2 regions of the Stutzerimonas sp. C6.4V genome follow, and region 2 is predicted to be linked to the other one. Evidence: riboswitches for the same ligand, from Rfam matches in the RefSeq annotation. Region 2 holds a riboswitch; the other holds the start of a gene.
The links. Region 2 has a riboswitch for cobalamin ahead of cobG (precorrin-3B synthase). Riboswitches for the same ligand answer to the same signal wherever they lie in the genome.
Positions count from the first base shown of each region.

Region 1: it holds a riboswitch for cobalamin, as region 2 does, so the genes downstream of both, AC4LFW_RS04415 (hypothetical protein) here and cobG (precorrin-3B synthase) in region 2, are expected to answer to the same signal.

Region 1 covers NZ_JBZUBM010000001.1:909,109-924,915, forward strand. Annotated here, with positions in the region: gene AC4LFW_RS04380 (cyd operon YbgE family protein) at 1-152, shown strand, start outside; gene AC4LFW_RS04385 (NAD-dependent protein deacylase) at 254-1,021, shown strand; gene AC4LFW_RS04390 (C40 family peptidase) at 1,086-1,724, shown strand; gene AC4LFW_RS04395 (C40 family peptidase) at 1,808-2,338, shown strand; gene AC4LFW_RS04400 (hypothetical protein) at 2,448-2,765, shown strand; gene nhaD (sodium:proton antiporter NhaD) at 2,924-4,189, shown strand; gene AC4LFW_RS04410 (metallophosphoesterase family protein) at 4,244-5,047, opposite strand; cobalamin riboswitch at 5,222-5,437, shown strand; gene AC4LFW_RS04415 (hypothetical protein) at 5,547-5,909, shown strand; gene cobO (cob(I)yrinic acid a,c-diamide adenosyltransferase) at 5,906-6,517, shown strand; gene AC4LFW_RS04425 (cobyrinic acid a,c-diamide synthase CobB) at 6,672-7,967, shown strand; gene bluB (5,6-dimethylbenzimidazole synthase) at 7,964-8,614, shown strand; gene cbiB (adenosylcobinamide-phosphate synthase CbiB) at 8,611-9,522, shown strand; gene cobD (threonine-phosphate decarboxylase CobD) at 9,515-10,507, shown strand; gene AC4LFW_RS04445 (cobyric acid synthase) at 10,504-11,955, shown strand; gene cobU (bifunctional adenosylcobinamide kinase/adenosylcobinamide-phosphate guanylyltransferase) at 11,974-12,495, shown strand; gene cobT (nicotinate-nucleotide--dimethylbenzimidazole phosphoribosyltransferase) at 12,492-13,544, shown strand; gene cobC (alpha-ribazole phosphatase family protein) at 13,541-14,134, shown strand; gene AC4LFW_RS04465 (adenosylcobinamide-GDP ribazoletransferase) at 14,119-14,850, shown strand; gene modC (molybdenum ABC transporter ATP-binding protein) at 14,852-15,807, opposite strand, start outside.
Region 2 covers NZ_JBZUBM010000001.1:15,079-30,885, reverse strand. Annotated here, with positions in the region: gene thpR (RNA 2',3'-cyclic phosphodiesterase) at 1-132, shown strand, start outside; gene trxA (thioredoxin) at 223-1,092, shown strand; gene AC4LFW_RS00135 (HAD family hydrolase) at 1,202-1,795, opposite strand; gene tesB (acyl-CoA thioesterase II) at 1,792-2,661, opposite strand; gene AC4LFW_RS00125 (GNAT family N-acetyltransferase) at 2,743-3,300, opposite strand; gene AC4LFW_RS00120 (histone deacetylase family protein) at 3,380-4,300, shown strand; gene AC4LFW_RS00115 (TIGR04086 family membrane protein) at 4,440-5,438, shown strand; gene AC4LFW_RS00110 (TIGR03862 family flavoprotein) at 5,570-6,817, shown strand; gene rhlE1 (RNA helicase RhlE1) at 6,814-8,139, opposite strand; gene AC4LFW_RS00100 (LabA-like NYN domain-containing protein) at 8,299-8,772, opposite strand; gene AC4LFW_RS00095 (YciC family protein) at 8,887-9,567, shown strand; gene AC4LFW_RS00090 (VOC family protein) at 9,634-10,068, shown strand; gene AC4LFW_RS00085 (SDR family oxidoreductase) at 10,065-10,907, opposite strand; gene AC4LFW_RS00080 ((2Fe-2S) ferredoxin domain-containing protein) at 11,120-11,836, opposite strand; gene AC4LFW_RS00075 (cobalt-precorrin-6A reductase) at 11,890-12,627, opposite strand; gene cbiE (precorrin-6y C5,15-methyltransferase (decarboxylating) subunit CbiE) at 12,624-13,829, opposite strand; cobalamin riboswitch at 13,903-14,102, shown strand; gene cobG (precorrin-3B synthase) at 14,194-15,534, shown strand; gene AC4LFW_RS00060 (precorrin-8X methylmutase) at 15,527-15,807, shown strand, end outside.

The DNA.
Region 1 (15,807 bases), 890 kb from region 2:
CACAACTGATGCTGGTGATGTGGGGTGTCTCAGCCGGCTTCGTCCATGGCGTCGGTTTCGTGCCGCAATGCTGGGCCGTGCGCTGGCTGCTCGGGCCGCTGCCGGCCTGGTTTCTGGCCTCGCTCGGTTACGCCATGCTGCTCAACGCCTGACCATCACGGTCGCGCCCAGCTGCCATGGGCAGAGAGGCGCGAGGTGGCACGTCTGGCCTTGGACAGGGTCAAAGGTTGCGTTCCGGTTTCGAGGGAGCCGCATGCACGACCGAATCCAGCAAGTGGCGCGCGAGTTGCGCAGGGCCGAGCGCATTCTGTTCATCACCGGCGCCGGCCTTTCTGCCGATTCAGGCCTGCCGACCTACCGCGGTGTCGGTGGGCTGTACAACCAGCCGACGGACGACGGAGTGCCGATCGAAGTCGCGCTGTCCGCTTCGATGATCAGGCACGATCCTGCTCTCTGCTGGAAATACCTCGCCGAGATCGGACGGGGCTGCCTCACAGGAGAGCCCAGCGCGGGGCACCTGGCGATTGCCGAACTGCAAAATCGAAAACCCGGCTGTTGGGTGCTGACCCAGAATGTCGACGGCTATCACCGGGCGGCGGGCAGCCCACCTGAGCGGCTGATTGAGATCCACGGCACGCTTGCACCTCTGTTCTGCATGGACTGCGGCCAGGAAAGCCATGACCTGGCGGGTCACCTGGCGCAGCCGCTGCCACCGCGCTGCTCCCGATGCAGTGGCGTGCTTCGGCCACCAGTGGTGCTGTTCGAGGAACTGCTGCCAAAGCAGGCGCTGCACTCTTTGCATGAGCAGATGCAGACAGGCTTCGATGCAGTGATCGCAGGGGGGACCTCGGCCAGTTTCGCCTATATCGCCGAGCCCTTGTTGCAGGTGCGAAACCGTGGCGGTTTTACGGCTCAGGTCGACCCTTGCGCCAGCGAACTGTCGCTTTTGGTTGACCTGCACATGGCTGGAAACGCGGCAGACGTTTTGCCGCACCTTGTTCGTCACATTTTCAACGATTGAATTTGCTCATCAAAGCGTCAGCGGGCATAGTTCCGCCACTTCGACTTCCTGACGTATTGTTGTCATGCGCCGACGCTTCTCGATTCTGTTGCCTGTTTCACTGGTCCTGCTGCTGGCTGCATGTGCCGGCCAGCCGGAGCAGGGCCAAACCCCGGCAGTGCCGAAGGGCTTCGCGTTCAGTCTGCCGGTGGAGCCGCAGGACGTCACTCAGGCCGATCCGGGCGAGCCCACCGAGCAACAGCTGCGTGAACTCGCCGACGAACAGGGCTACGAGCTTCCCGGACTGGCCGAAAGCGTGTTGGAACTTGGATTCAAGCTGGTGGGAACGCCGTACCGCTACGGTGGCAACTCGAGCAAGACCGGCTTCGATTGCAGTGGCTTCGTCGGCTTCCTGTTCCGCAAGGAAGCCGGTATCGAGCTGCCGCGCTCGACTCGCGAAATGATCAATCTGGATGCGCCGAAGATCAAACGCAGCGAGCTTGAGCCCGGTGACGTGGTCTTTTTCAACAACCGCGGTCGTGGTCGTGTCAGCCATGCCGGCATCTACATCGGCGATCAGCAGTTCATCCATTCCGCCAGTCGCCGCAGCGGCGGAGTCCGTGTCGACAGCCTAGACGACGCCTACTGGCGCGCCAGCTTCATGCAGGCCAAGCGCGTGCTGGCGCTGGCCCATGATTCCAGCAGCATTCCCACTCATCACTGACTGCTGAGATAGCCGTGCGCCGGGCTTGCAACCACCCGCGCATGCCGGCAGAGTGATGGCTCATTCGTCTGGACTGCTCTGCCATGCCGCTTCTGGCTCGATATACGATGGTCTTGCTGGCAGCCATGCTGCTGGCCGCCTGTTCCAGCCAGAGGCCTGTCGAGCCGCTGGTTGTCGCGCCTGCGCCAGCGATGCAGCAGTCTCCCGGCACTGCTGAAGATGTTCTGTTCACCGCGTTGGGACTTGTCGGTACGCCGTATCGCTACGGTGGCAACACGCCCGATGGTGGCTTCGATTGCAGCGGTCTGATCAGTTATGTCTACCGAGGCGCAGCGGGTGTCGCGTTGCCGCGCACAACCCGGGCGATGAATGCCATGCAAGGGATGACCGTCGGGCGCGACGCGCTCAAGGCGGGTGATCTGCTGTTCTTTGCCACCAGCGGCGGGCGTCGCGTCAGTCATGCGGCCATCTACGTTGGAGAAGGACGTTTCGTACACGCTCCTTCGACGGGCGGAACGGTACGCCTTGACAGCCTCTCCAACAGTTACTGGAAGAGCAGCTACCTCGGTGCCAAGCGCGTGCTCGACAGTGAGCGCCTCGCTCGAAATCCCTGATCCATCGGCGCCTGGCTGGAGGTCAACATGACTGGTGCAAGGGCATTGAACGAACTTCCCCTGCGATGCTGCTCACTGGCGGGGGTAGCTTCCGGGCGGAGTCGCTAGGATGCCGATCCTGCGCTTGCCGGATCCGCCTGAACGTTGCGAGCTCTGCCAGCGCAGCGCCCCGCTGACGCGTCATCACCTGATTCCCAAAGCACTTCACGGCAAGACCTACGTGCGCAAGCGTTTCGCACGAGAAGAGCGCATTACCGCCACGCTCTGGGTTTGCCGGCCCTGCCATAACCAGATCCATCGCCTTTTCAGCGAAAAGGACCTGGCGCTCACGTTTAACAACCGAGACGCCCTGATGAACGACCCGCGCCTGCGCACCTTTGTCGATTGGTTGTCCAGCAAACCTGCCGGTTTCGTGCCCCGCCACTAGCTCCAGAGCGCCTGCCGCGCGGCAGAATATTTCGAAATAATCCTGGGTTTGACATTAGTCAGGTGTCGGATTGTCGCACTTTGGATATGATCGGCGCCCCAACTTCCTCGGGTGCGCAGACCGCGCACAAACCGTTCCCCTTATGCATCTGGTGTCCCATGCCTGAAATACTTCAGCTAGTGCTGATCGGCCTCGCCGTGGCCGCTCTGCTCGGTGTTGTTCTCGAAGAAATAACCCACGTCAACAAAGCCAAGGTGACGCTGTTTTTCGGCACCCTGGCCTGGATGCTGCTGTTCGTGTTCAGCCCAGAGGGCGCCGAGCGCGAACGGGTGCTGGACAGCCTCAACGAAAACATCGCGGAGATCGCCGGGCTGTGGATCTTCCTCGTCGCCGCGATGACCTTCGTCGCGTACCTGAACAAGAAAGGTCTGATCGAAAACCTGATCTACCTGGTCCTGCCCAGGCGAATCAGCGAGCGGGCCCTGCTGTTCCTGACCGCCACCTTTTGTTTCGTGTTCTCGTCGCTGGCTGACAACATCACCGCGACGCTGGTATCGATCACGCTGATCCTCTCGCTCAAGCTCAGTGCCGAGAAGACCATCAAATACGCCGCGCTGGTGGTTTTTGCAGTGAACTCCGGTGGCGTTGCGCTGATTACCGGTGACGTCACCACGCTGATGATCTTTCTGGCGGGCAAGGTCAAGATCCTGCAGTTGTTGCTGTTGGCGCTCCCGGCCTTCCTCGCGGTCATGCTGCTGGCGGCGATGCTCTCGCTGGGCATGAGCGGGCAGGTAGTAGTGGAGAGTCACCGCACCGACGTGCGTCGGGTCGACATCGCCATCGCGCTGATCTTCCTGGGCACCATTCTGAGCACCATCGCCGGCAATTTCTTTTTCCAGATCCCGCCGGTGCTGACCTTTCTGACGGGCCTGTCGATCATGTTCCTGGTGGCGCGCTTCTTCAGCGACGACATCGAGACCGATCCGATCCTGGAGTATGTGCGTCAGGTCGAGTTCGAGACCTTGCTGTTCTTCCTCGGCATCCTCTTGCTGGTCGGGATGCTCAAGGAGATTCATGTGCTCGACGGTCTGGTGCGCATCTACGACCAGGTCCCGGCAGTTTTCGCCAACTACCTGATGGGCCTGCTCTCGGCGGCCATCGATAACGTGCCGTTGACCGCTGCGTTGCTCAAGTCCGGCCTGCAGATGGGCATCGCCGAATGGATGGTGCTGACCTACGCGGTGGGTGTCGGCGGTTCGCTGCTGGTAATCGGCTCGGCGGCCGGCATCGTGGCCATGAGCAAGGTGCCGGGGCTGACATTTGGCAGCTACCTGAAATACAGCCTGTACCTGTTTGTCGCGTTCAACCTGGGGTTTGTCGGTGTCTATCTCACCGGACTCGCGGTGGCCGGCATGCTTGGCTGATCTCGCCTGGGGTCGCGGCAGGTTGAAGCTCGGCGGTTGGGCAACCTGCTGCGTTCACCAATGCAGATTGAAGTGCGAACCAAGCACGAACTGATTGTCCAGCAGATCCCAGCGCTCGACACAGACCTTCTTGTCGGCGCCAGGGTGCAGCTTGAGGCGATTGAAGGAGTTCGGTGAGGTGCCACGCACCCGTGATGACAGCGTGGTTCCTGCCTGAACCATCCAGATCTCCCGCGACAGTTCGGTGTATTGCTTGGACAGCGGCAGTACGTAGGGCAGATGGATGTGGCCACCCATCACCAGATCCAGTCCTTCGTCAGCCCAGCGGTGCAAGGCTGCATCAGCGTTGTGCTGCAGGTTGCTCAGATCGCTCAACACCATTGCGCCAAATGGTTGATGCGCCACCACGATGCGCACCTTTTGCGGGTCGCTCTGTTTGAGGCGTCGCGAGACGGCTTGAACCTGCTCGTCAGTGATCAGCCCGTCCTTGTGTCGGCGCGGGTGAGTGGTGTTGAGGCCAATCACCAGCACGTTTTCATTTTCGAAGGTCGGCTCAAGATCATTGCCAAAATGGCGCCGATAGTTGCGGTAGGGCATCAGGAAACGTGCAAAGAGGTTGTACAGCGGGATGTCGTGGTTGCCGGGAATCACCAGCGCCTCTGGAATTCCATGACCATGCAGACGCTGGACGAATGCCTGGGCGTCGGCGAATTGCCCGGCGCGCGCGCGCTGCGTGATGTCGCCGGAAAAAATCAGCAGATCCGCGCCGTGCTCGAGTACATGGTCTTCCATGGCTTGTAACACGGCCGCCTGCTCGGTACCGAAATGGGTGTCGGAGATCTGCACGATGCTGGTCATGGGCAAGTGACTTCTCGTCTGTATGGTGAGTGACAGGTTGGCATTGTTGCATTCGAAGCCGATCAGCGCCGGGCGTTCCGGTAAACATCTCATCTCCTCGGCCCTAAGCGCATCCAGGGCTGGCCAGGTGCAGGCTGGAGCTGCTTCCGGTTGCGCTGGGAAGGGCCTTGGACTAACCTCCGCGCTGCTTCAGGTGCCCCTGGCGTAAAGCCAGTGGGTGAAACAGGGAAGCCGGTTCATTCGATGAAGATTCCGGCGCTGCCCCCGCAACGGTAGGCGAGACAGGACACCGCTCACAGCCACTGTGCCACAGGCATGGGAAGGCCGCGGTTCCGGGGTGCATGGCATCCGCTCGCAAGCCCGGAGACCGGCCTGTCGCATTCCACGGCAGTGCGGCGGGCGCTGATCGGGGTGCGGCTGCTTGCACCTGCGCTCCCTTCGCATTCTCCGTCTGCCTCATCGACTGATGTCGTGCGGCGGGCACGACGGAGACCTGAACTTGATCTGCAAGACCTTCCATGCTTCTGCAGTTTGCACGCTGCTTGGCCTCGCGCCGCTTTCCATGACCCATGGCGCAGAGCGCCTCCTCGACCTCGACCCTGAAACCGTCCCAGCGAAGCCTGTCGGTCAGCAGACCGCTACGCTGACGGCCACAACGGTTCTCGACCGAGAGAGCATCGAGCGCTGCCAGACGCTGTCGTTGCCCGGCCTGCTTCGCCCCGTACCCGGCCTGTCCATGGCCGGCGGCGCCTACAAGGACGGTTACGGCACATACGACACGACCATCGGCAGCGCAGGAGTTACCGCCGCGGTACGGGTCGTCAGGCCGGGCGCCTGGAGCGTCCAAGGGGATTGCGCATGAGCGATTCCAGCGAGCGCGATGATCGCCACAAGGCACGCATGCAGCGCAAGAAGACAGTGGTCGACGAGAAGATCGCCGAAGCGCAGCAGGAGTACGGGCTGCTGCTGGTACACACTGGTAACGGCAAGGGCAAGAGCAGTTCTGCCTTCGGCATGGTCGCCCGCGCTCTTGGTCATGGCATCAGGGTCGGCGTCGTACAGTTCATCAAGGGTGCGGCCAGTACTGGTGAGGAGAGCTTTTTTCGCCGCTTTCCCGAGGAGGTCCGCTATCACGTAATGGGCGAGGGCTTCACCTGGGAAACCCAGGACCGCCAGCGCGACATGGCCAAGGCCAGGGAGGCGTGGGCGGTTGCCGCTCAGCTGCTGGCTGACCCCGAGATCGGGCTGGTGGTGCTGGACGAGCTGAACATTGCACTCAAATACGGCTACCTGGACCTCGAGCCCGTTCTCGCCGATATCGAGTCGCGCCCGCTGCTCCAGCATGTGGTGGTCACCGGTCGCGGTGCACCGTCGCGCTTGGTGGAGGCGGCCGATACCGTGACCGAAATGGGTATGGTCAAGCATGCGTTCAAGGCTGGTGTGAAGGCTCAAAAAGGAATCGAGTTCTGATGCAGAAGTTCCCGGCATCTTCGAGGAATCAGGCAGCTTGGGTCATGGGCTGGGCGTGCAGCACAGATAAGAGAATGTGGGTGACGCGGCATTCTCGCAGTACCGCTGCGTTGCAGGCGCCCGAACTCGCCTGCGCTGGAACCAGGGGGGCGTCATGAGCGAATCGCGCCACTGCCCGGCACTACTGATCGCAGCACCGGCATCCGGACAGGGCAAGACCACAGTAACCGCCGGCCTGGCTCGCTTGCACAGGCGCCAGGGCAGGCGAGTGCGCGTCTTCAAGTGCGGCCCGGATTTTCTCGACCCCATGGTGCTGGCCCGTGCCAGCGGTCATCCGGTCTACCAGCTCGACCTGTGGATGGTGGGCGCAGATGAAAGCCGTCGGCTGCTGTGGGAAGCGGCGGGCGAGGCCGACCTCATCCTCATCGAAGGCGTCATGGGGCTGTTCGATGGCACGCCATCGGCGGCCGATCTGGCGCGACATTTCGGTATTCCCGTACTGGCGGTAATCGATGGCTCAGCCATGGCGCAGACCTTCGGCGCCCTCGCTCATGGCCTGGCCAGCTACCAGCCCGATCTTCCCTTCGCCGGCGTGCTGGCCAATCGCGTCGGCAGCAATCGCCACGGTGAGGTCCTTCGTGCATGCCTGCCTGCACATACCACCTGGTTTGGTGCACTGCCACGCAGCGAGGCGGTCGGTTTGCCTAGCCGGCATCTGGGGCTGGTGCAGGCGCAGGAGCTGGCTGACCTGGACGCGAAGCTCGATGCGGCAGCCGACGCGCTGGCAGCGAGTGCCGATTGCGACCTGCCGTCATCGGTGAGTTTTCCAGCGCCGGAAGCCGGAACCATCGAGCCGCTGCTCAAGGGCGTGCGCATCGGAGTGGCGCGGGATGCAGCGTTCGCGTTCGTCTATCAGGCCAATCTCGATCTGCTCCAGGCGCTCGGTGCCGAACTGCTGTTCTTCTCGCCCCTGCGATTCTCGAAATTGCCTGCTGTGGACAGCCTGTACCTGCCGGGTGGTTATCCGGAGTTGCATTCGCGCGCCCTTGGCCGCAACCGCGCGATGGGCGAGGCGATTCATGCTCACCACGCCGCAGGCAAGCCGATTGTCGCCGAGTGTGGCGGCATGCTCTATCTGCTCGACGGGCTGACTGACCAGGCAGGCGACCGTGAAGCCATGCTTGGCCTGCTCTCTGGCGAAGCCAGGATGCAGAAGCGTCTTACCGCGCTGGCGCTGCAGGACGTCGAGCTGCCTGAAGGACGTCTGCGGGGGCATACCTTCCACCACTCCTCCCTTGATTCAACCCTGCAACCGATTGCCCGCGGCCAATGCCCGAACTACAAGCGAACGGCGGAGGCGGTGTACAGGCAGGGAAGGCTGACCGCTTCCTATATCCACTTCTACCTGCCGTCCGATCCCGCGGCAGCGGCTGCCTTGTTCAAGCCATGAGCGAGCATGCCTTTACCGATGAGCAGCGCGCCGGGGTCTATCGCGCCATCGCCGAACGACGTGACATGCGCCACTTCAGTGGCGGCGAGGTGGCGCCGGAGGTTCTGGCGCGCTTGCTGGAAGCGGCACACCAGGGGCCGAGCGTTGGATTGATGCAGCCGTGGCGCTTCATTCGCATTCGCAGCGCGGACCTGCGTCTGGCCATCGCTGAGCTGGTCGAGCGGGAGCGGGTGCTTACGGCCAACGCGCTGGGCGAGCGCGGCCGTGAATTCATGCACCTGAAGGTCGAGGGCATCAGCGATTGCGCCGAACTGTTGGTCGTTGCCCTGATGGATGGTCGTGAAACCCATGTCTTTGGCCGGCGCACCATGCCGCACATGGACCTGGCCTCGGCAGCCTGCGCCATACAGAACCTCTGGCTCGCGGCCCGGGCCGAGGGGCTGGGGATGGGCTGGGTCTCGCTGTTCGACCCGAAGGCACTGGCCGGGTTGCTGCAGATGCCGAGCGGAGCCGAGCCGGTGGCGGTGATCTGCCTCGGGCCGGTCGATGAGTTCTATCCGGCGCCCATGCTCGCGTTGCAAGGCTGGACCCAGCCGCGCCCATTGGAGGAGTTGTTGTTCGAGGATCGCTGGGGAGAGACATCTTGAGTCTTGCCCTGAGCTGCCTTGCCGGGGTTGGGTTGGACGCACTGCTGGGTGAGCCCCGCCGCGCTCATCCACTGGTGGTCTTCGGCAGATTTGCCGACCGGATCGAGCGGCAACTCAACGGCCCGGATGGTCGCGGCTGGCGCAGCCACGGGGTCACCGCCTGGTGCCTGGCGGTGTTGCCGCTGACCTTTGTGGCCTGGTTGCTGAGCCTGCTGCCGGGGATCGGCTGGCTGGTCGAAGTCCTCCTGCTTTACGTCGCGCTGGGCCTGCGCAGCCTGGGCGAGCATCTGGTTCCGGTCGCGCTCGCCCTACGCAAGGGAGACCTCACCGAAGCGCGTCGGCGAGTAGGTTTCATCGTCAGTCGGGACACACGTGAACTGGACGAGCAGGGCGTGGCACGCGCGGCCACCGAATCGGCGCTGGAGAACGGCAGCGATGCAGTTTTCGCCGCGCTGTTCTGGTTCGCCGTTGCCGGTGCGCCAGGGGTGGTCCTGTACCGCCTTAGCAATACACTCGACGCCATGTGGGGCTATCGCAATCCGCGCTTCGAGCGCTTCGGCTGGGCCGCTGCGCGGATGGACGACATGCTCAACTTCATCCCCGCCCGGCTGGTGGCGCTGACCTATGCGGTGCTTGGGCAGACAGGTAGGGCATTGCGCTGCTGGCGAAAGCAGGCGCCGCTCTGGGATAGCCCGAATGCAGGCCCGGTGATGGCGGCGGGAGCCGGCGCGCTAGGCGTATCCCTGGGCGGGCCAGCGATCTATCACGGCCAGCTGCACCAGCGACCCGTGCTGGGAGAGGGCAACGCTCCGGTTGCACGCGATATCGAGCGGGCGCTGGATATGGTCTGGACGGGCGTTGGGCTCTGGCTGCTGGCGTTGCTGTTGGGGGGTTGGCTGCATGCTTGAACATGGCGGGCGGTTGCGGGCAGCGGCACAGGCTTTCGATATTCCCTTGGCGCAATGGCTCGACCTGTCCACCGGTATCGCCCCGTACGGGTTCGACCTGCCGGCAGTCCCGGTGGACGCCTGGAGCCGGCTCCCGGAAGACGAAGACGAGCTGGAGGCTGCTGCGCACGGGTACTACGGCGCGGCTTCCCTGCTGCCGGTAGCCGGCTCGCAGGCGGCGATCCAGATGCTTCCACGGCTGCGACGGCAGCTGCAGGTCGGCATTGTCTCGCCCTGTTACGGCGAGCACGCCCAGGCCTGGCGCCGCGAAGGGCATCGGCTCAGCGAAATCGGTGAAGGCAGCGTGCCGCGAGCGCTGGATGGGCTGGATGTGCTGGTGGTGGTCAACCCGAACAATCCCACCGGACGGCTGTTGGCTCCCGAACTGTTGCTGGACTGGCACGCCCAGCTGGCAAGCCGTGGTGGCTGGCTGGTAGTCGACGAAGCCTTCATGGACTCGACGCCGGAACACAGCCTGGCCCGTCACGCGCACCTGCCAGGGCTGATCGTGCTGCGCTCGTTCGGTAAGTTCTTCGCGATGGCTGGCGCGCGGCTCGGGTTTGTCCTCGCAGAGGCCGAACTGCTTACCGCGCTGGGAGATGCATTGGGGCCCTGGCCGATCGCCGGACCGTCACGCTTCATCGGTACGGTATTGCTCGCCGATAGGCAAGGACAGCACCGCCAGCGCGAGCGTCTTCGCGCCGATGCCCGGCGGCTGGCTCAATTGTTGGCCTCCAGCGGGCTGGCGCCCACCGGTGGCTGCGATCTGTTCCAGTGGGTCGTTACTGACGAATCGGCCCTGCTTCATCAATATCTGGCCTGCCAGGGCATTCTCGTGCGCCGTTTCAACTACCCGCCCAGCCTGCGGTTCGGCATTCCGCCCGTCGAGGCGAGCTGGAGACGGCTGGGGAGCGCCTTGACGAACTATCGAGACCTTCGCACATGAGCACACTGATGGTTCAGGGCACCACGTCGGACGCCGGCAAGAGCACGCTGGTGACCGCACTGTGCCGTTGGCTTCATCGCCAGGGCGTAGCGGTGGCGCCGTTCAAACCGCAGAACATGGCGCTCAACAGTGCGGTGACTGCGGCAGGCGGCGAAATCGGTCGCGCGCAGGCGGTTCAGGCGCAGGCCGCCGGGCTGGCGCCGCACACCGATATGAATCCGGTGCTGCTAAAGCCCAACAGTGATATCGGTGCACAGGTGATCATCCACGGTCGTGCAGTCAGCAACATGAACGCCGTGGCTTACCATGACTACAAGCGCGTGGCGATGGAGGCGGTGTTGGCCTCGCATCAGCGGCTGCGCGAGTCGTATCAGGTGGTAGTCGTCGAGGGTGCCGGCTCGCCCGCGGAAATCAACCTGCGCGCCAACGACATCGCCAACATGGGTTTTGCCGAAGCGGTGGACTGCCCGGTGATCCTGATCGCCGATATCGACAAGGGTGGCGTCTTTGCGCACCTGGTCGGCACCCTGGAACTGCTCAGCCCGAGCGAGCAGGCGCGGGTGCAGGGCTTCGTGATCAACCGATTCCGTGGTGACATCGCACTGCTGCAGCCGGGGCTGGACTGGCTGGAACAGCGTACCGGCAAGCCGGTCCTCGGCGTGTTGCCCTATCTGACGGAGTTCCACCTCGAAGCAGAGGACGCAATCGACGTGCGTCAGTCGGCCAAGGCCGAGCGGACCCTCAAGGTGGTGGTGCCGGCGTTACCGCGGATCAGCAACCATACCGACTTCGACCCGCTGCGCCTGCATCCTCAGGTGGACCTGCGATTCGTCGGCCCCGGCCAGGCAATCCCGGGTGCGGATCTGATCATCCTGCCGGGCTCCAAGAGCGTTCGCGCGGACCTCGCCTGGCTGCGCGAGAACGGTTGGGAGACCGCAATCCAGCGTCATCTGCGCTACGGCGGCAAGCTGCTCGGCATCTGTGGGGGACTGCAAATGCTGGGTGAGCAGATTGCCGACCCCCTCGGGCTGGAGGGCCCGGCTGGGCTGAGCGACGGTCTTGGCCTGCTGGAATTGAGCACCGAGCTGGCGGCGCAAAAGCAGCTGCGTAATGTCAGCGGTCGCCTGCTGATAGGGGATGCTCCGATCAGCGGCTACGAAATCCATGCCGGCGTCAGCTCTGGCGCGGCGCTCGAGCGGGCTGCGGTAGAGCTCGACGATGGCCGCATGGAAGGCGCTATCAGCCCGGATGGACAGGTGCTCGGCACCTATCTTCATGGCCTTTTCGAAACCCCCGACGCCTGCCAGGCGCTCTTGCGCTGGGCCGGGTTGGGCGAGGTGCTGCGTGTCGATTACCACGCGTTGCGCGAACGTGACATCGATCGTCTGGCCGATCTGGTCGAGGCGTACCTGGACACGCCTCGGCTGAAAAGCCTGTGCGGTCTGTAACCTTGGGATGAACACGGCATGATCGAACTGATTCTCGGCGGCGCCCGATCCGGCAAAAGCCGGCTGGCCGAGCGCCTGGCGGGCGAGTCCGGCCTGGCGGTTACCTATATCGCCACCAGCCAGCCGCTGGACGGCGAGATGAGCACGCGCATCGCCGAGCATCGGGCCCGTCGGCCTGCGCAGTGGGCGCTGGTCGAAGAACCGCTGGCACTGGCGGCTGTGCTGCATGAGCACGCCGGCGCCGACCGCTGTCTGCTGGTCGATTGCCTGACCCTGTGGCTCACCAATTTACTGATGCAGGATGACCCTGCTCGGCTGGCGCAGGAGCGCGACGCCTTTCTCGAATGCCTGGACGAACTTCCGGGTCGCATTCTGCTGGTCAGCAATGAAACCGGGATGGGCGTGGTGCCGCTGGGCGAACTCAGCCGTCGTTACGTCGATGAGGCTGGCTGGCTGCACCAGGCTCTGGCCGAGCGCTGCCAGCGGGTGGTGTTCACCGTGGCCGGCTTGCCGATGACTCTGAAAGGAGAACCGCTTTGACCAGGCATTGGTGGCAGGCTCCCTGTCATGGGCTGGATGAGGCCGCGCGTCAGGCAGCCATCCAGCGCGACGCACAACTGACCAAGCCCGGTGGCGCGCTGGGGCGTATCGATGCGCTGGTCCCTGGGCTGGCGGCGATGCGTGGGCAGGAACGGCCAAGCGTCGACCCGGTCTGGATCAGCATCTTCGCAGGCGACCATGGAATTGCGGCGGAGGGCGTCTCGGCCTTTCCGCAGTCGGTGACCGGGCAGATGCTTGCCAACTTCGTCAGCGGCGGGGCGGCGATCAGCGTTCTGGCCCGTCAGCTGAACGCCAGGCTCGAGGTGATCGACCTTGGCACCGCGATGCCGGTCGGTCCATTGCCAGGCGTTCGGCACCTGGCATTGGGCGCAGGTACGGCGAACTTCGCCGAGGGGCCCGCGATGAGCATGGATGTCTGTCTGCAGGCGATGCAGGCCGGACGTGACAGCGCGTTGCGTGCCCATGCCGAGCAATCGGCATTATTCATCGGCGGGGAAATGGGCATCGGCAATACCACAACTGCCGCTGCGCTGGCCTGCGCTTTGCTGGAGTGCGAACCGCACCGCCTGGCTGGCCCTGGCACTGGTCTGGATGTTGCGGGCGTGGCGCATAAGTGCGCCGTGATCGAGCGTGCATTGGTCTTGCACGGTGGTCAGCACGACACCCTCAGCTGGATGCAGCGGCTCGGCGGGTTTGAACTGGCCGCGCTCACTGGCGCTTACCTCGCCTGCGCTCAGCAGGGTATCGCAGTGCTGGTGGATGGATTCATCTGCAGCGTGGCGGCGCTCTGTGCGGTGCGCCTGAATCCCGGTTGCCGCGACTGGCTACTGTTCGCGCACCGGTCGGCGGAGCCCGGACATCTGGCCGTGCTGGAAGCGTTGGATGCAGAGCCGCTGCTGGATCTCGGTCTGCGGCTGGGTGAGGGCAGTGGCGCCGCCCTGGCGGTGCCTCTGCTACGTCTGGCCTGCGCGCTGCACGACGAGATGGCGACCTTCGCCGAAGCGGCTGTCGCGGGACGGGGCGAATGAGCCTGCATCTGGACATGCTGCGTCACGGCGAGACAGTTACCGGCGGTGGTTTTCGTGGACGCCTGGATGATGAGCTGACTGATGTCGGCTGGCAGCAGATGCGCCAGGCGGTGGTGAACGCAGGCCCTTGGGATCGGATCGTCAGCTCCCCCTTGCGCCGTTGCGCCGCCTTTGCGGCCGAACTGGCGGAGCAGCGTGATCTGCCGATGGAGTTGGAGCCGGATCTGCGTGAACTGGACTTCGGCCAATGGGAAGGACGCACCGCGGCCGAGCTGATGGTCGATCAGAGCGAGGCGCTGGGTCGCTTCTGGGAAAACCCGTACAGCTTCACCCCACCGGGTGGCGAGCCGTTGCCCGAGTTCGAAGCGCGCATCCTTACGGCCATCGAACGCCTGACCGACCGTTACGCTGGCGAGCGGATTCTCCTGGTCACTCACGGCGGCGTGATGCGCCTGCTACTGGCTGAGGCACGGGGTTTGCCGCGAGAGCAGCTGCTGCAGGTGGAGGTTGGCCACGGCGCCATGTTCGGGCTGAAGACCGGCTTCACCGACGCCATGCTCTGGCTGGAAGAAGCATGCAGCCATTCCTGATCGCCCTGCAGTTCCTTACCATTCTGCCGGTACGTCTGAGCGGGATGCCGCGGCCTGAGCAGGTTGGGCGGTCGCTGCTTTATTACCCCGTGGTGGGGCTGATCATCGGCGGGCTTTTGTGGTGTGTCGCTCAGATGACTGAAAGCGCGGCAATCCCGCTGCAGGCCGCGCTGCTGCTTGCCGTCTGGGTTGCGCTGACCGGCGGGTTGCATCTCGATGGCCTGGCCGACAGCGCCGATGCCTGGTTGGGCGGGTTCGGTGACCGAGAGCGCACCCTGACCATCATGAAAGACCCGCGCAGCGGGCCGATCGCTGTAGTGGTGCTGGTGCTGGTCCTGTTGCTCAAGTTCGTCGCGCTCTGGACGCTGCTTGCCGAGGGGCAAAGACTGGCGCTGTTGCTGGCGCCGTTGTTGGGGCGTACGGCGTTGATCGGACTGTTTCTGACGACGCCCTATGTCCGCACCGGCGGTCTCGGCCAGGCTCTGGCGGAGCACCTCCCCCGCACGGCGGTTCGCAGGGTTCTGGTTGCAGTAGCCGTTCTGTGTCTCCTGGTTGGCGAGGGCGGTTGGCTGGCGCTGTTGGTAGCTGCCGGAATTAGTGTCCAGGCACGACGGGCGATGTCTCGTCGCATCGGCGGCACCACCGGCGATACGGCCGGTGCCTTGCTGGAACTGACCGAATGCGGCGTCCTGGTTGCACTGGCGCTGCAGCTCTGACTCAGCCGAGCAGCGCGACGGTCTTGATCTGCGCCCATAGCTGCTTGCCAACGCGAACGTCCAGCTGATCAGCCGAGCGACGACTGATACGCGCCAGCAAGGGCGTGCCCTGAGCGCTCAAGCGCACCAGTACGTGAGCGGGCGTGTCGGCGGGGACGACCTGCTCGACGCATGCCGGCAACAGGTTATTGATACTGGTGCCTTCGGCCTTGGCCAGGGCCAGGCTGACATCCCGTGCATGAACGCGAAACCGCAGACCCTGCCCGATGGCTTCGTCGCGCCTGGCCACCAGTACCTCGCCGCCCTGAAACACCAGCCGTGTCAGTTGATAGCTTGTGTCGTGCTCGGCCACCACCGAGTCGATCACCACACCCGCGTCCTCGCCAAACGCGGTGGGCAAATCGAGGCGCGCCAGTGTTTCCCGCAGACCGCCCTGAGCCACCACACGACCATCATCCAGCAGCACCAGATAATCGGCCAACCGTGCCACTTCGTCCGGGGCGTGGCTGACGTACACCACCGGAATTTCCAGCTCATCATGCAGGCGTTCCAGGTAGGGCAGGATTTCCTGTTTGCGCTTGAAATCCAGCGCGGCCAGAGGCTCGTCCAGCAACAGCAGCTGCGGGCTGGTCAGCAGCGCCCGGGCGATCGCAACACGTTGCCGCTCCCCGCCCGATAGGCGTTCAGGCATGCGCTCAAGAAGATGACCGATGCCGAGCAGTTCCACAGCCTGATCCCAGACCACGCGCCTTTCATCGCGCGCGACCCGCTTCATACCGAATTCGAGGTTGCGCTTCACCGACAGGTGAGCAAACAGATTGGCGTCCTGAAACACATAACCGATCGCACGCCGGTGCGGTGGCACCAGCAGACCGCTGACCGAATCCTGCCAGCAATGGCCGTTGATGCTGACCTGTCCGGTCGCGTTGCGCTCGAGCCCGGCGATGCAGCGCAAGC
Region 2 (15,807 bases):
GCCTTGCCCGATGCGCTGCCCCCGCCCCTCGATTGGCCTGTGGACCGCTTCGGCCTCTATCAGTCCGAAAACACGCCGCGCGGCGTCCGCTACCGGGAACTGGCGAGCTGGGCCCTGGGCGCCAATCGCTGATAGGCGACACTGCTCGGGCTTGCTTCCGAATCGGATCGCCTCCACTTAACATGCACGCCTCTTCCGTACGTGCCCATCCCGAGAATGCCAATGAGCCAGACACCCCACATCTTCGACGTCACCGGCGCCAACTTCGAGCAGCTGGTGCTGGAAAACTCCTTTCACAAACCCGTGCTGGTAGACTTCTGGGCCGAGTGGTGCGCGCCGTGCAAGGCGCTGATGCCGCTGCTGGCAAAGATCACCGAGGAGTACCAGGGTGAGCTGCTGCTGGCCAAGGTCAACTGCGACATCGAACAGGACGTCGTGGCCCGTTTCGGCGTACGCAGCCTGCCGACCGTGGTGCTGTTCAAGGATGGCCAGCCAGTCGACGGCTTTGCCGGTGCCCAGCCGGAATCGGCTATTCGCGCCATGCTCGAGCCCCATGTGCAGGCACCCGCTGCGCCGGAAGCCGATTTGCTGGAGACTGCGCAGAGCCTGTTTGCGGAGGGACGCATCAGCGAAGCGGAACACCTGCTCCAGCAATTGCTTACCGAAGACAACGAGAATGCTGCCGCGTTGATCCTTTACGCCCGCTGCCTGGCCGAGCGCGGCGAACTGGGCGAGGCGGAAGTGGTGCTCGACGCAGTCAAGGGCGACCAGCACAAACAGGCACTGGCCGGCGCCCGGGCACAACTGGCCTTCCTGCGCCAGGCCAGTGACCTGCCTGAGGTCGCCGACCTCAAGAGCCGCCTCGCGCAGAACGCCGACGACGATGAAGCCGCGTATCAGCTGGCTGTCCAGCAACTGGCACGTCAGCAACACGAAGCTGCGCTGGACGGTTTGTTGAAATTGTTCATGCGTAACCGCGGCTATGCCGAAGGGCTGCCGCACAAGACGTTGCTGCAAGTGTTCGATCTGCTGGGCAGCGATCATCCGCTGGTTACCACCTACCGTCGCAAGCTGTACCAGGCTCTTTATTGAAGAGTGTCGCGGCTGGACGACGGAAGCGCCTTCGGCGGTTCCATCCTACGGATTCCACGGGCTCGATCTGTCGTAGGCTGGGTTAGCCGAAGGCGTAATCCGACAACCCTCATCCTGTAAGCATTCGGCTCAGCTCCCGGCAATCACGGGCATGCAGGTCCGTCAGCTCGGGCCATGGGTTGTCCGGCACGTTGACCAGCACGCCGCGAGCGCCCGCCGCTTTGGCGCACTCCAGGTCGAAGCGGAAGTCACCCACCATCACCAGCGCCTGTGGCTCGACATCCCATTTCGCTGCCAGATGCAGCAGGCCACCCGGGTCGGGCTTGGGTGGCGCCTCGTCGCGGCCGAGGATGTCGTCGCGGGCAAAGCAGTCACCCATCCCCACCGCCTGCAAGGTAACCAGCGCCAGCTCATGGGCATTGCGTGTGAGCACGCCGAGCCTACAACCACGGTCGCGCAGGTCATGCAGAAGCTCGCGGGCGCCCGGCGCGGGGGTTGCGGCATAGGCCAGCTCGCGCTCGTGTTCAAGCAACCAGGCGCGCTTCCCGGCGGCTTCCTCAGCAGGCAGCGCGGCCAGGTGATGCAGGATGTCGTCCTCTTCTGGGATGTCCAGCGCCCGCTTGATAGCCAGGAAATCGTGCACGGCCATGGTCAGGGTGCCATCCATGTCGAACACCCAGTGCCGAGCCTCGGCCAGGCTCACTTCCAGTCCTCACGCACACGGATCAGGCCTTCCTGTGCCACCGACGCAACCAGTTGGCCGGCCCGGTTGAAGATGCTGCCACGGGCGAAGCCGCGCGCATTGCCGGCCCAGGGGCTGTCCATCGAGTACAGCAGCCACTCGTCCGCGCGCACTTCGCGGTGGAACCAGATGGCATGGTCGAGGCTCGCCAGTTGGATGAACTTGCTCCAGGAGCTGACGCCGTGGGGTTGCAGCGCGGTGCCGATAAAGCTGAAGTCCGAGGCGTAGGCCATCAGGTACTTGTGCAGTGCAGGGTTGTCCGGCAACGAGCCGTCAGCACGAAACCAGATGTGCCGAACCGGTTCGATCGGCTCTGGATTGATCGGATCCTGCAGCGTGACCGGGCGGATCTCTATCGGCTTGGGCCGGCGCAGCTTCTCTGCCACACGCGGCGGCACCAGGGGCGTCAGCTTGTGCATCAGCTCCCATTCGCTGAGCAGGTTTTCCGGCCCCTCGACTTCCGGCATCGGCAGCTGATGCTCGTAGCCGGTTTCATCGGCCTGGAAAGACGCGCTGCAGGTAAAGATGGTCTGGCCTTTCTGGATCGCACTGACCCGACGGGTGGTGAAACTGCCGCCGTCACGGACGCGGTCGACATCGTAGACCACCGGTTGGTGGGAGTCGCCGGGGCGCAGGAAATAGCCGTGCATCGAATGCACGTGGCGCTCCGGTGCGACCGTCTGGCTGGCTGCGGACAATGCCTGACCGACCACCTGACCACCAAATAGCTGTGGAAAGCCCAGGTCCTGGCTGGCGCCGCGAAAAAGGTTTTCCTCGATGCGTTCCAGCGACAGCAGATTGACCAGCGTGTCTAGGGTGTCGGTCATGGTGTTGTTTTCCTTGATTTATGCGGGCACGGCAGGCGCGCAATCTTACGGATTCCACCGACATCGCTCCACTGATTGCGCTTATCGCCGGCTATCGGCCCAGTTATCTCGCGTTATTCGATACAAGAGGTGCGCCCGCAGGGGGTGCCCCTCGGCGATGTCCGGATGAGCGAAGTCATCCTGCTCATGCATGCCAAGCGCTTGCATCAACCCCAGCGAGGGCTCGTTGACCGCCGCGGTATAGGCCACCACTTCCGGCAGCTGTAGCTGTTCGAACGCGCAGGCCAGCGATGCCTCGGCGGCCTCGCGTGCCAGGCCCTGCCCCCAGCAGTGCTGTGCGAGACGCCAGCCGATTTCCACCGCTGGACAGAACGGCAGCTGCAAGCGGCTCCAGGCCAAGCCGGCCATTCCGATGAAACACCCGTCCGCCTTGAGCTCAAGCGCCCAGAAACCGAAACCGAACCGGGCGAAATGGATCCGGCAGCGTGCCATCACAGCAGCACAGTCATCGCGTGAGAGCGTCCCCGGGAAATAGCGCATCACCTGCGGATCGGCGCACATCTCTGCCAACGGATCGAGGTCGGCGTCATGCCAGGCACGCAGGCGCAGCCGAGGGGTGTCCAGTTCAATGCGTTCCATCGGTTCGCCCACGCTGTCTCCTTGATGTATCAAATCTCTGCTCTGCATACTGGCTGCTGTTTTCAACGGCTGCCACCCGATGCCCCTGCCGCTGGTATTCCACGACGACTACAGCCCGGCATTGCCGCCTGGGCATCGCTTTCCGATGGAGAAGTTCCGGCTGCTGCGCGACTACCTGGTCGACAGCGGTATGACCACCGATCGGGCACTTTTGCGCCCAGCCCTCTGCCCGCATGAGGTGCTCGCGCTGGCCCACGACAGGGACTACGTCGAGCGCTACTGCAGCGGCGACATGAGCCGCGACGAGTTGCGCCGGCTCGGGCTGCCGTGGAGCCCGCAACTGGCGCAACGCACCGTACGGGCCGTGGGTGGCTCCCTGTTGGCCGCCGACCTCGCCCTGCAGCACGGCCTGGCCTGCCATCTGGCAGGCGGGACCCACCATGCCCACTACGATCACGCCTCGGGATTCTGTATTTTCAACGATCTGGCGGTCATGGCCCTTTCACTGCTGGAAAGCGGGCGCGTCGGCCGCGTGCTGATCTTCGACTGCGACGTGCATCAGGGTGACGGCACGGCGCGCATCCTCGATCAGGTGCCGGACGCCGTTACCGTCTCATTGCACTGCGAAAAGAACTTCCCCACGCGCAAGGCGCGCAGCGACTGGGACATCGGCCTGGCGCCCGGCACGGGTGACGAGGCGTATCTGAAGGTGGTGGACAACACCCTGGGTTACCTGTTGCCCCTGTACCAGCCGGATCTGGTGATCTACGACGCCGGCGTCGATGTGCATCGCGATGATGCGCTGGGCCTGCTCAACCTCAGCGACAGAGGCCTGGCGATGCGCGACAGCGCGGTGATCGAGCATTGCCTGGGGCGTGACATCCCGGTCGTTGGCGTCATTGGTGGCGGCTACGACAAGGATCGCGCCCTGCTTGCCCGCCGCCACGCGCAGCTGCATTTCAGCGCGGCCGAGGCGTGGCAGCGCCATGGGCTGCGCTGATCGGCCACCGCTGGTCATACCAACCGCTGCATGATGGAACTTCAATCGGCTTCGGGCCCCCTTACCTCTATGTACTGATCCTGTACAGACGTCTGGCCGCCGTACGCGAGCACCGACTACAAAACAACGAGGAAGACCCATGCTCGAAACCGACACCACCACCACTGCCTATCGCAACAGCCGCCGCCGCACTTTGCCCCACACATCCTGGAGTGCGGTGTTTGCCGGCATCGCCCTCGCGTTGGTCGTCTCGTTGCTGATGCACCTGCTTGGCACTGCCATCGGCACCTCCACCATTGATCCGGCCACCGAATCCAACCCTGTCGCCGGTCTCGGAAAAGGCGCAATCATCTGGATGGTGCTTGCCGGAGTCGTTTCGCTGGCCATCGGTGGTTATATCGCGGGCCGCATGGCCCCCCGTCACGGCATGTTGCACGGCCTGCTGGTGTGGGCCGTCACTACGCTGGTCACGGTGTACCTGATTGCCAGTCTTGTGGGTTCGGCGGTTTCGGGCACAGCCAGCATGGCAGGCTCGACCGTGCAGGCAGTCGGCTCCAGTGTTGCGTCCATGGCACCGGCCATTGGCGGCCAGATCAAGGAGCAGGTCCAACAGGCAGATATAGATCTGGACCTGAGCGACATCCAGGCCGAAATCAAGCAGGCGCTGCGCCAGACCGGCAAGCCGCAACTGGCTCCGGAGAACCTCGAGCAAGACGCCCAGCAGGTTCAGCAGCAGGCGCAGAATCGCGCCGAGCAAGCCCAGCAGAACCCACAGCAGGCTGACGAGCAACTGTCGCAACTGATCGACCGTATCCGGCAGAAGGGCGAGGAAACGCTGAGCGCTGCCGATCGCGAAGCGATGGTCAACCTGATGCAGGAGCGCGGCAACATGAGCCAGCAGGAAGCCGAGCAGATGGTCAGCCAGATCGAGCAGCAATATCAGGAAGCCTATGCCAAGTTCCAGGAATTGCAGGCACAGGCCGAGCAGAAGGCCCGGGAAATCGCCGACCAGGCCGCCAAGCGCGTATCACAAGCCAGCTGGGCATTGCTGATCATGCTGTTGATCACTGGCGCCATTGCCGGTTTTGCCGGCATGTTCGGCTATCGCAGCCAGCCCAAACAGAACGACGCGATTTAAGCGATATCTCCCCGGCGCTTGACGCGCCGGGGTTCGTTCCTGGTCACGCGGCAAGACATCCTTCGACAGTCAACACTCGACTCCTCCCGTGAATCGGTAGAATGGTCGCCTTTGCACCAGGCGCACCGATCATGCCAACCCCTCCCCCTCCTGCTCGTGTCGCCATTATCGGCGGCGGCCCTGCCGGCCTGATGGCAGCCGAAGTGCTGAGCCAGGCGGGTGTTTCGGTGGACCTCTACGACGCCATGCCCTCGGTCGGACGCAAGTTCCTGCTGGCCGGCGTCGGCGGGATGAACATCACCCATTCCGAACCCTTCGAGCCGTTCATCGCGCGCTACCGTGAACGCGCAACGGCGCTTCGCCCGCAGCTTGAGGCGTTCCCGCCCGAGCAGCTGCGCGACTGGATACACGGGCTGGGTATAGACACCTTTGTCGGCAGCTCCGGCCGCGTTTTCCCCACCGACATGAAAGCCGCACCGCTGCTGCGGGCCTGGTTGCGCCGCCTGCGCGACGCCGGGGTGCAGATTCATACACGACATCGTTGGCTGGGCTGGAATGCCGACGGCAGCCTCAAACTGCATGGCCCCGATGGCAACATCAGCGTCACCGCCAACGCCGTGCTGCTCGCCCTTGGTGGCGGCAGTTGGGCACGCCTGGGATCCGACGGTGCCTGGGTTGCGCTGCTGGAAAAACAGGGCATCGCCATCCGCCCGCTGCGGCCAGCGAACTGCGGCTTCGAAGTGGCCGGCTGGAGCAGGCATCTGCAAGAGAGATTTGCCGGCGCCCCGCTGAAAACCGTGAGCCTCGCGCTCGCCGGCAGCGCAGCACGCAAAGGTGAGTTCGTGCTCACCGCCAGCGGCATCGAAGGCAGCCTGGTGTATGCGCTGTCTGCCGAGATCCGCCAGGCCATCGAGAGGGACGGCAAGGCTACCGTCATGCTCGACCTGCTACCCGACCACTCGTTGGACAAGGTCATCCGCGCCCTCGGCAAGCCGCGCGGGTCGCAATCCATGGCCAAGCACCTCAAGCGCCAGCTCGGCCTCGATGGCGTCAAGGCCGGCTTATTACGCGAACTCACGCCCGCTGACGCCTTCGACGACCCGCTGCGGCTGGCGAACGCGATCAAAACCCTGCCAATCGAACTGCTACGGCCACGCCCGCTGGACGAAGCAATCAGCAGCGCCGGCGGCGTACCCTTCGAAATGCTGGACGACGGCCTGATGCTGCGCCGGTTGCCCGGCGTGTTCTGTGCAGGAGAAATGCTTGACTGGGAAGCCCCCACCGGTGGCTACCTGCTCACCGCCTGCTTCGCCAGCGGCCGCCAAGCCGCCCGCGGCATGTTGCGCTGGCTGGATGAGCGGCAGGTTCCGCGGCCCTAGCGTTTTTTGGCGGGCTTGCTGCCACCCAGGCTCGGCACCTTGCGGATCGGCTTGGCGTTGGGCTTCTCGCTTTCATCGAACCAGTTACCCAGATGCACGCGGCCCTTGCCGGCCGACTCCTTGGGTTTCTTGGGTTTTTTCGGCTTCTTGATGATCTGCCCGCCCGGCTGGGTAGTCGGGACGCGGTGATCGGGGACGAAGCCTGGCTCGTCGTGACGCGGCAGCACCCGCTGGATCAGCGTTTCGATGGCAGCGAGCTGATCGACCTCGTCGGCAGCGACCAGCGACACGGCCTCACCCGTTGCACCCGCCCGGCCGGTGCGGCCGATACGGTGCACATAGTCCTCGGCGACTGTCGGCAGGTCGAAATTGACCACCTGTGGCAGGTCGTGGATGTCCAGACCACGCGCGGCCACGTCGGTGGCTACCAGCACCTGCACTTCCCCGGCCTTGAAGCGTTCCAGCGCACGCAGTCGTGACGCCTGCGGTTTGTCGCCGTGGATCGCATCGCTGCTGATGCCCTGCGCCTGCAAGTCGTCCACCAGCTGGTCGACACCCTTGCGGGTCTTGACGAAGACCAGCACCTGGCCCCAGCGCTTCTGCGCCAGCAGATGCAGGAACAGCTCGGACTTGCGCTTCTTGTCCACCGGCACCAGCCACTGCCTGACCGTCTTGGCGGCGGCATTGCGCGGGCTGACTTCGATGGACAGCGGATCGCGCAGCAGCTCTTGCGCCATCTGCCGAATCGCATCGGAGAAGGTTGCGGAAAACAGCAGGGTCTGGCGCTTCTTCGGCAGCGCACTGAACAGCGCGTCGAGTTCTTCGGAAAAGCCGAGGTCGAGCATGCGATCGGCCTCATCCAGCACCAGCGCCTGTACCTGGCTGAACTTCACCGCGTTCTGCCGGTACAGGTCGAGCAACCGACCCGGTGTCGCCACCAGCACATCGATGCCTTTGCGCAGGGCCATCATCTGCGGGTTGATGCTGACGCCACCGTAGACCGCATAGGTCCGCAGCGGCAGGTCTCTCCCATAAGTCCTGAATGACTCGTGCACCTGCTCGGCCAGCTCACGGGTCGGCACCAGCACCAGTGCCCGAACGGAGTTGCTCGACACCTGCGGCCCTTCGTGCAGCAGCCGTTGCAGCAGCGGCAAGGCGAAACCCGCGGTCTTGCCGGTGCCGGTCTGCGCGGCGGCCATCAGGTCGCGGCCCTTGAGCACAGCCGGAATCGCCTCTGCCTGGACCGGCGTCGGCTGGGTGTATTCAAGCGATTCGAGGGTGCGCAGCAGCTGATCGATCAGGCCGAGTGAGGCGAAGGTCATGACGGTAACCGGGAGGATGAAAACGGGGTGAGAAGTTTACTCGGAATGGAAGCTGGAAGCTGGAAGCCAGCGTAGGTGGATATCGCCTTCTACATTCACCGTTGGTCGCCGAATGAAACATGCGGCACCGGCAGCCCCAGGAGTGACGGGCCGACACCGCTATCGCAATAGCAACCTGCCCTCGATAGGTACATAACGGGACGCGGCGCGAATCAGCGAATTGGCGGTCAGCCCCGGCGCGCCGTAGGCCGTCGCTTCCGCACCACCTGCCCGTACGCGTTCGAGCAGCAGATCGAAGTCGCCATCGCCGGACGCCAGCACCACTTCATCGACTCGCGGGATCACATCCAGCACATCGATGGTGATGCCGACATCCCAGTCGCCCTTGGCCGAGCCATCGCTGCGCTGGATGTAAGGCTTGAGCTTCACCGTGAAACCCAGGTTGCGCAGGATCTGCTGAAACTGTTGCTGCTTGGCGTCGCCCCGGTCGATGGCGTAGGCATAGGCCTCGACGATATCGCCGCGCTCGCTGACGTCTGCCCACAACGCGGCGTAATTGAAATGGCAGCCATGGGCCTGGCGCACGGTGTAATACAGGTTCTGCACATCGGCAAACAGGGCGATTTTCTTCACGCGGTGACCTGGTATCGGAAGGGTCGGTCAGTATGGATGGCAATGGCACGCATGTCGCTGCCCAGTCCCTTGGGCTAAAGTGCGCGCCTGTTTCACATGACAGTAGCCACTGCAATGACCCTACTCCAGATATTGCGCGACGCCTGGTTTTTCTACTCTCGCAACCTGGGCACCATCGCCCGCCTTTGCCTGCCGCTGATCGTGCTGGAGAGCTGCACCACGATTGCCGTCGAGCATCTGTTCGGAACGGACGCCCTGCCGGTACAGAGCGTGCTGATCGGCATGATCTTCTACCCGCTCTACATCGGCGCGCTGATCCTCTTTCTCGACGCGCGCAGCCGCGGCTATTCGCCGTCCGTACGGGAGGTCTGGGCGCGCGCTTTGCCGCTCTGGCCGTCATTGGCCGTGCTGGCGGGCCTCGGCACCCTGCTGATCATGCTGGGCGCCTCGTTGTTCGTGCTGCCGGGGCTCTGGGTGATGGTCAAGATCGCCTTTGCCGAGTACCTGCTGGTGCTGCGGGGCATGACACCCCTGACGGCATTGAAGGAAAGCTTCCTGCAGACGAGGGGGCATTTTCTGCTGATATTTGGCTGCATTCTCGCCGTGCTCGTGCCGCTGTGGCTGCTTGAGGCCTGGCTTGCCCAGCACCTGTGGGCCGACGATACCGCTCGCGGCGCGCTTGCCGTGGTGATCGACAGCGCAGTCGGCCTGGTGCAGCTGTTGGCCACGGTCGTGCTGTTTCGCTGCTTCATGCTCTGTACTGCGCCGGCCATCGTTCACGACGACCAAAGTTGACGCAACCAGCAGCAGAGTGCTGCAGCCGGGTCTAGGCTTGGTTTCCACCCTTGTGGAGGCCCTTCCATGAGCGATCAGAACCCCAGCATCCTTTCCCACGTGTCCCTGGGCAGCAACCGCTTCGATGAAGCGGCTGCCTTCTACGATCAGGCCCTCGCCACCCTCGGCTGCACGCGCATCATGGCCCATCCGGGCGCCATCGCCTGGGGCCGCGAATATCCTGAGTTCTGGCTGCAGACGCCAATCGACGGCCAGTCGGCCACGGTAGGCAATGGCACACATATCGGATTCTTCGCGCCAGACAAGGCATCCGTCGATGCCTTTCACCGGGCAGCGCTGGCCGCCGGGGCTACCGATGAAGGCGCTCCGGGACCGCGTAAAGACTATGGTGAGCCCTATTACGGGTGTTTCGTGCGAGATCTGGATGGGCACAAGATCGAAGCGGCCTTCTGGGACGTCGAGCTGATGCAGCGCCACTACGACGGTGCGCCGGCTGCCTAGCCCGCGCCGGGCGAGTTTCGGGCAGCTGCCAAGCGCGGCAGGAGCAGCTGCTCGAACATCCGCGGAAAGCAGCGCGCCACCAGCCTGGCGCGCCAGTCCAGATTGGACAGCACCAGCAAGCGGCGCCGTTTCAGCGCGCCTTGATAGATGGATTCGGCCACGTCCTGCGGCGACGCCACACGCCCGACAGCTAACACCGGCTGCGGCGCGGTGGAGCCATCGCCGATCAATACGTTCTTGCGCAGATCGGTCGCGGTATAACCGGGACAGACCAGCATCACGTTGACAGCCGTATCGGCCAACTCGCTGCGCAGCGTCTCGAACAGCCCATGCAGCGCATGCTTGCTGGCGTTATAGGCGCCGCGATCGGACACGGGCGCGTATTGGGAAAGCGAACTGAGCACGATGATCTGGCCGTCGCGGGCAATCAGGCTCGGCAAAGCGGCCTGGGTGCAGTGCAGCGCGCCATAGAAGTTGACCGCCATGACCCGCTCGAACACCGCCAGGCTGGTCTCGGCAACACGGCTGCGATGGGTGATTCCGGCGTTGTTGACCAGCACATCGATGCCGCCGAAGCGCTCCAGCACCAGGGCCACCGCCTGCTGCACCGCGGCAACATCCGACACATCACAGCACAGGCCCAGTGCATCGGCATTGTGATGATCGACCAGGTGCTGCACGAGGGCGTCGATGGCGTTCTGATCGAGATCGAAAATCACCACCCTCGCACCCGCCTGGGCCATTCGCTCGGCCAGGGCGCGACCGATGCCGGCGCAGCCGCCAGTGATCAGCGCCACCTTGCGGTCGAATACCTTGTTGATGAATACCTTGCGATACATGGAGTACTCCGTCCCAAGCTGAACAGCGGCGACGTGCAAGGCACGGAGCGCTGGGTTTCAGCATAGTCAGGCTGGCGCGAACCCGCGCCCGGCGATGACCTTGCATTGGTGGGAGGCCGCGCCCGCAGAGAGTCGACCAGGCACGGTAGAGGCCACCTGCTGGCCGGGCGCGTCCGCGCATTGATCGCGAGCCGGTCAGACGCCTTGCCTGGCTACTGATCCGGCATGAGCAATTCAGGCACCTCTCGACCGGCGACGAACAGCTCGTCTACCAGCCGGGACACCTCTTCCTCGTTGCGCACCCGGTACCACTTGCCGGCCGGATAGACGCTCAGTGTCGGGCCCTGGTCGCAGGGAAACTGGCACTGGGTGCGGGTGATGTGCACACCGCCCTCACATTCAAGCCTGCCGGCGGCCTTGAGCTTTTCCCGCAGCCCTTTCCAGAGCGGCAAGGCACCGCGGCGCGTACAGCGAGGGCCATTGCACAGCAATACCCGGTGCTCGTGCAGCGGGATCTTGGACCACGGGTGCACGGCGGGAAGTGGCGCAACGTCGGTGCACGGCAGATGCAGTTCAGGTCGCTCGATCAGGGCGCAGGCCGCTTCGACGGGCAGCGCCTCGGCAGTGCCCATCGCACTCGCCACGAAAATTTGCTCAGCCTGTTCAAGCTGCATCAGTTCGCTGCGCAGCCAGTCAAGATGCGCGCTGCTGGTTTGCGGCTCGAGGTCGATCACCAGAAGCGGCCGGCCGCTGTCGCGAACCGTCTGCCAGACCGGTCCGTAGCCCGCGCCCGTATCTATCACGTCGCGCAGTGCCTGTTCGCCACGCAGCGTGGCAAGACGCGAGCGGAATAGCTCGGCGAACGAGCCTTCGGACAGGTCGGGGCCTACGAACAGGACCCGGGCGTAGGGTGAATCAGCGGTAGTCATTGGCTCTCTCCTCAGCGGCGCGCAGTCTAGCAGCGACGGCTTGGAGTGAGTGATCACATGCCGGTCACAACGCCGACGGCGATTAACGCCGAAAGCAAGTCATCGCGGTGTGCGAATTCCCGAGCTACCGCCGGCAGCACCGGACGCCGCAGCAGCAACACCGGCAGGCCCCGCTCGCGCGCCACCTGCAGTTTCGGTTCGGTGGAATCGCCGCCGCTGTTCTTGCTGATCAACGCATCGCAATTCAGCCGTTCGAACAGCTGGCGCTCGGCTTCCAGATTGAAGGGGCCGCGATCGCCGATGATCTCCGCTCGTTCAGTTGAACGCAGAGCGTCCAGGCAGCGAACCGTCCAATGCTGGTGTTCCGGAATCTCGTGAAGATGCGCCAGGGGCTCACGCCCAAGTGTGAAAAAGGGGCGCCGGAAAGGGCTGATGGCCTCGACCAGCTCAGCCCAGTCGCCCACCTCGCGCCAGTCATCCCCGTTCCCGGCCTGCCATGCCGGACGCCGCAACGCCCAGCACGGGATGCCGACCTGTTCCGCCGCGATGGCAGCATTGGCACTGATCTGGGCCGCGTAGGGGTGCGTGGCGTCGACCAGCAGATCGATGCGTTCGGCCGTGATGAAGGCTGCCAGCCCCTGCGCGCCGCCGAAGCCGCCGACGCGAACCTGGCATTGGAGATCGCCCGGCACCCGGCCCAGCCCGGCCAGACTGTAGACGTGCGCCGGACCGAGGCCGCGAGCGAGTCGCAGGGCATCGCCCGTGCCGCCAAGCAGCAGGACGCGCTTCATCGCGGTTTCTCGACCTGGAGCAGCGTGATCGGCAAGGCACCGCGCCAGGTGTCGAAGCCGCCGAGGGGCTGTGCGTGCGCAACCGATATCCGGGTCAGCTCGCCGCCGATGCGCTCGCGCCAGCTCATCAGCATCGCCTCGCTCTGGAGGGTCACGGCGTTGGCCAGCAAGCGCCCGCCTGGCTTCAGGCTGGCCCAGCACTGCTCCATCACGCCCGCAACCGTGACGCCGCCGCCAATGAAGATCGCATCCGGTGTGGGAAGGCCTGCCAGTGCTTCCGGCGCGCGACCGGCCACCAGCCTCAACGCAGGAACGCCCAGCGCGTCGCGGTTGTGTTCGATATGGGCCTGACGCCCCGCATCCGCCTCTACCGCGATGGCCCAGCAGCTTGGATGCGCCCGCATCCATTCAATGCCGATGGAGCCGCAGCCCGCGCCCACGTCCCAGAGCAATTCGCCGGGCATCGGCGCAAGACGGGCCAGGGTCACCGCCCGCACATCCCGTTTGGTCAGCTGGCCATCGTGCCGGTAGAAGTGGTCGGCCAGGCCCGGCGTCAGCGGCACGCACGCAGCATCCGAATCAGCGACGCATTCGACGGCGAGCAGATTCAGATCGGCAATGGCACCGAATGACCACTCCGCGGCGAGCGAATCCACCCGGCGCTCCCTTTCGCCGCCCAGGTGCTCCAGGGCGGTCAAACGACTCGCGCCAAAACCACGGTTCGTCATCAACTGCGCCACCTGAGCGGGGCTGGTTCCGTCATTGCTGAGGATCAACAGGCGCGTGCCGCGAAATATCTTGGCGTTCAATGCCGCAAGCGGCCTTGCCACAAGCGAAACGACCTCCGTTTCCTGCAGTGGCCAGCCAAGGCGTGCTGCGGCCAGAGAAACGGACGACGGCGATGAGAACACGCACATCTCATCCGCATCCAGCTGCCGTGCGAGCGTGGCGCCGATGCCATAGAGCATGGGGTCGCCGCTCGCCAACACGCACAGCGGCGTACCCCGGCGTGACATGACGGGTTGCAGACTGAACGGGCTCGGCCAGGCCTCTCCCCGGCTCTGCAGCTGATCGGGCAGCAACGCCAGCTGTCGCTCGCCGCCGATGATGCGTGACGCTTCACCAAGCGCCTGCCGAGCCGCTTCGCCAAGCCCGGCCCAGCCGTCTTCGCCGATCCCCACCACCGTCAACCAGGGTGTCATCCCGCCTCTCCATCACAATGCCAAGCCAACGCCCGGCGACAGGCTTGGCTGTCGCCGCGACGGGCAAAGCGGGCATAATAGCGCCTTCGTCGGTGCCCGCCGCGACTACGCCAAGGGCCTAAGAGGGAATACGGAGCGATCTCCAGATCGTGACCGAGCTGCCCCCGCAACTGTAAACAGCGAATCGCCGCACACATGCCACTGGGAAACCGGGAAGGCCGCGGACGATGAAGACCTGTCAGCCAGGAGACCTGCCGACGACGCTGGTCGCGAGTGCCAACATCGGGCGGGGTGTACCGATGCCAATGGAGTTCAACGAACTCTGCCGGTCTGGTCGCCGCGTCTTTTCGTTTCAGGTGACACCGTGCGCGACCCTGCTTTCCAGACTGAACTTCCCGTTCCACGGCCCAGCCCGTGCCCTGGCCTGCTGCGCATCGTGCAGGCGTTGGACGGTGGCATCAGCCGTATCAAGCTGCCCGGTGGCGTTCTTGCCGCGAGTCAGGCTCGCTCCATTGCCGAAGCGGCTGAGCGCCATGCCAGCGGCGTGCTGGAGCTGACCAACCGCAGCAATCTGCAGATACGCGGCATAGGTGCCGGATCGGAGCAAGACCTGATCCGCGCGCTGCTGGATGCAGGACTCGGACCCTCGGTGCCCGACGCCGACGATGTACGCAACCTCATGCTCAGCCCCGCGGCTGGCCTGGACCCTGAGCAGCACATGGATACCCGGCCGCTGGCTGCAGAGATCCTGGCGCTGTTGCAGGACAATCCCGCGCTGCACGTACTCTCCGCCAAGTTCGCCATTCAGCTCGATGGCGGCGAAGCGCTGTGCATGCTCGAACATGCCCATGACCTCTGGCTGCGCGCCCTCCCCGACGAGCCGCAGCATCTGGTGTTCGGGCTGGCCGGCTGTCCGACCGACCAGCCTCTGGGAATGATCACTGCAGCGAACGCCGTGCAGCTGGTCGAGGCGATTCTGCTGACGTTTTTGGACTGCGCCGAGCCACCGCAGAACCGTATGCGCCAGCTGCTCGAATCCATCCCGGCCGATGAAGTGTTGCGACGGGTCCAGGCCCGCTTGCCATTTCCCGTGTCACCCGTGCCGGTTGAATGCCGACGCCAGATCCCGGCGGCTGCCCCGCCGATTGGCATCATCGCCCAACGCCAGGAAGGGCTTTCGATGTTGGCCGCCAGCGCCCCGCTTGGGCGCATCGAAACCCGCCAGCTCCTTGCCGCCGCCGAACTGGCCGAGCTGCATGGCGACGGCAACCTGCGACTCACGCCCTGGCAGGGCCTGCTGATCCCGAATGTCCCGGCTGACGAGGCCGAGCCCGTGCTCGCAGCCCTTGGGCAGGCCGGGCTGCTCACTGACGGCAACGCGCCCCTGGCCAATCTGATCGCCTGCACCGGTTCTGCCGGGTGCGCGCGCGGGCTGGCCGATACCAAAGGCGATGCCCTGACATTGGCGGCCTGCCTGCAGCGAACCGATGCCCGTCCGCAGGTGCACCTCAGCGGTTGCTCGCGATCCTGCGCGGCCGCGCATGTCGCGCCGTTCACGCTGCTTGCCATAGGCGACAACCGATACCAGCTGTTCGAGCGCACGGGCAAGGCCGGTTTCGGCCAACCAATGGCGCCACCCATGACCATCGACCAAGCGGGCGCATGGTTCGCCCAGCACCACGCAACGGGACGCTCCCATGCTTGATTACATCCGCGACGGCCAGGAAATCTACCGGCGCTCCTTCGCTACCATTCGCGCCGAAGCCGACCTCAGCGCAATCCCGCCGGACATGGAAAAGCTCGCCGTACGGGTGATTCACGCCTGCGGCATGGTCGACATCGTCAGCGATCTCGCCTTCTCCCCTGGCGCCGGTGCGGCCGGCCGCGCAGCCCTGCAGGGCGGCGCGCCGATCCTCTGCGATGCACGCATGGTGGCCGAAGGCATCACCCGGCCACGCTTGCCGCAGAACAACCGGGT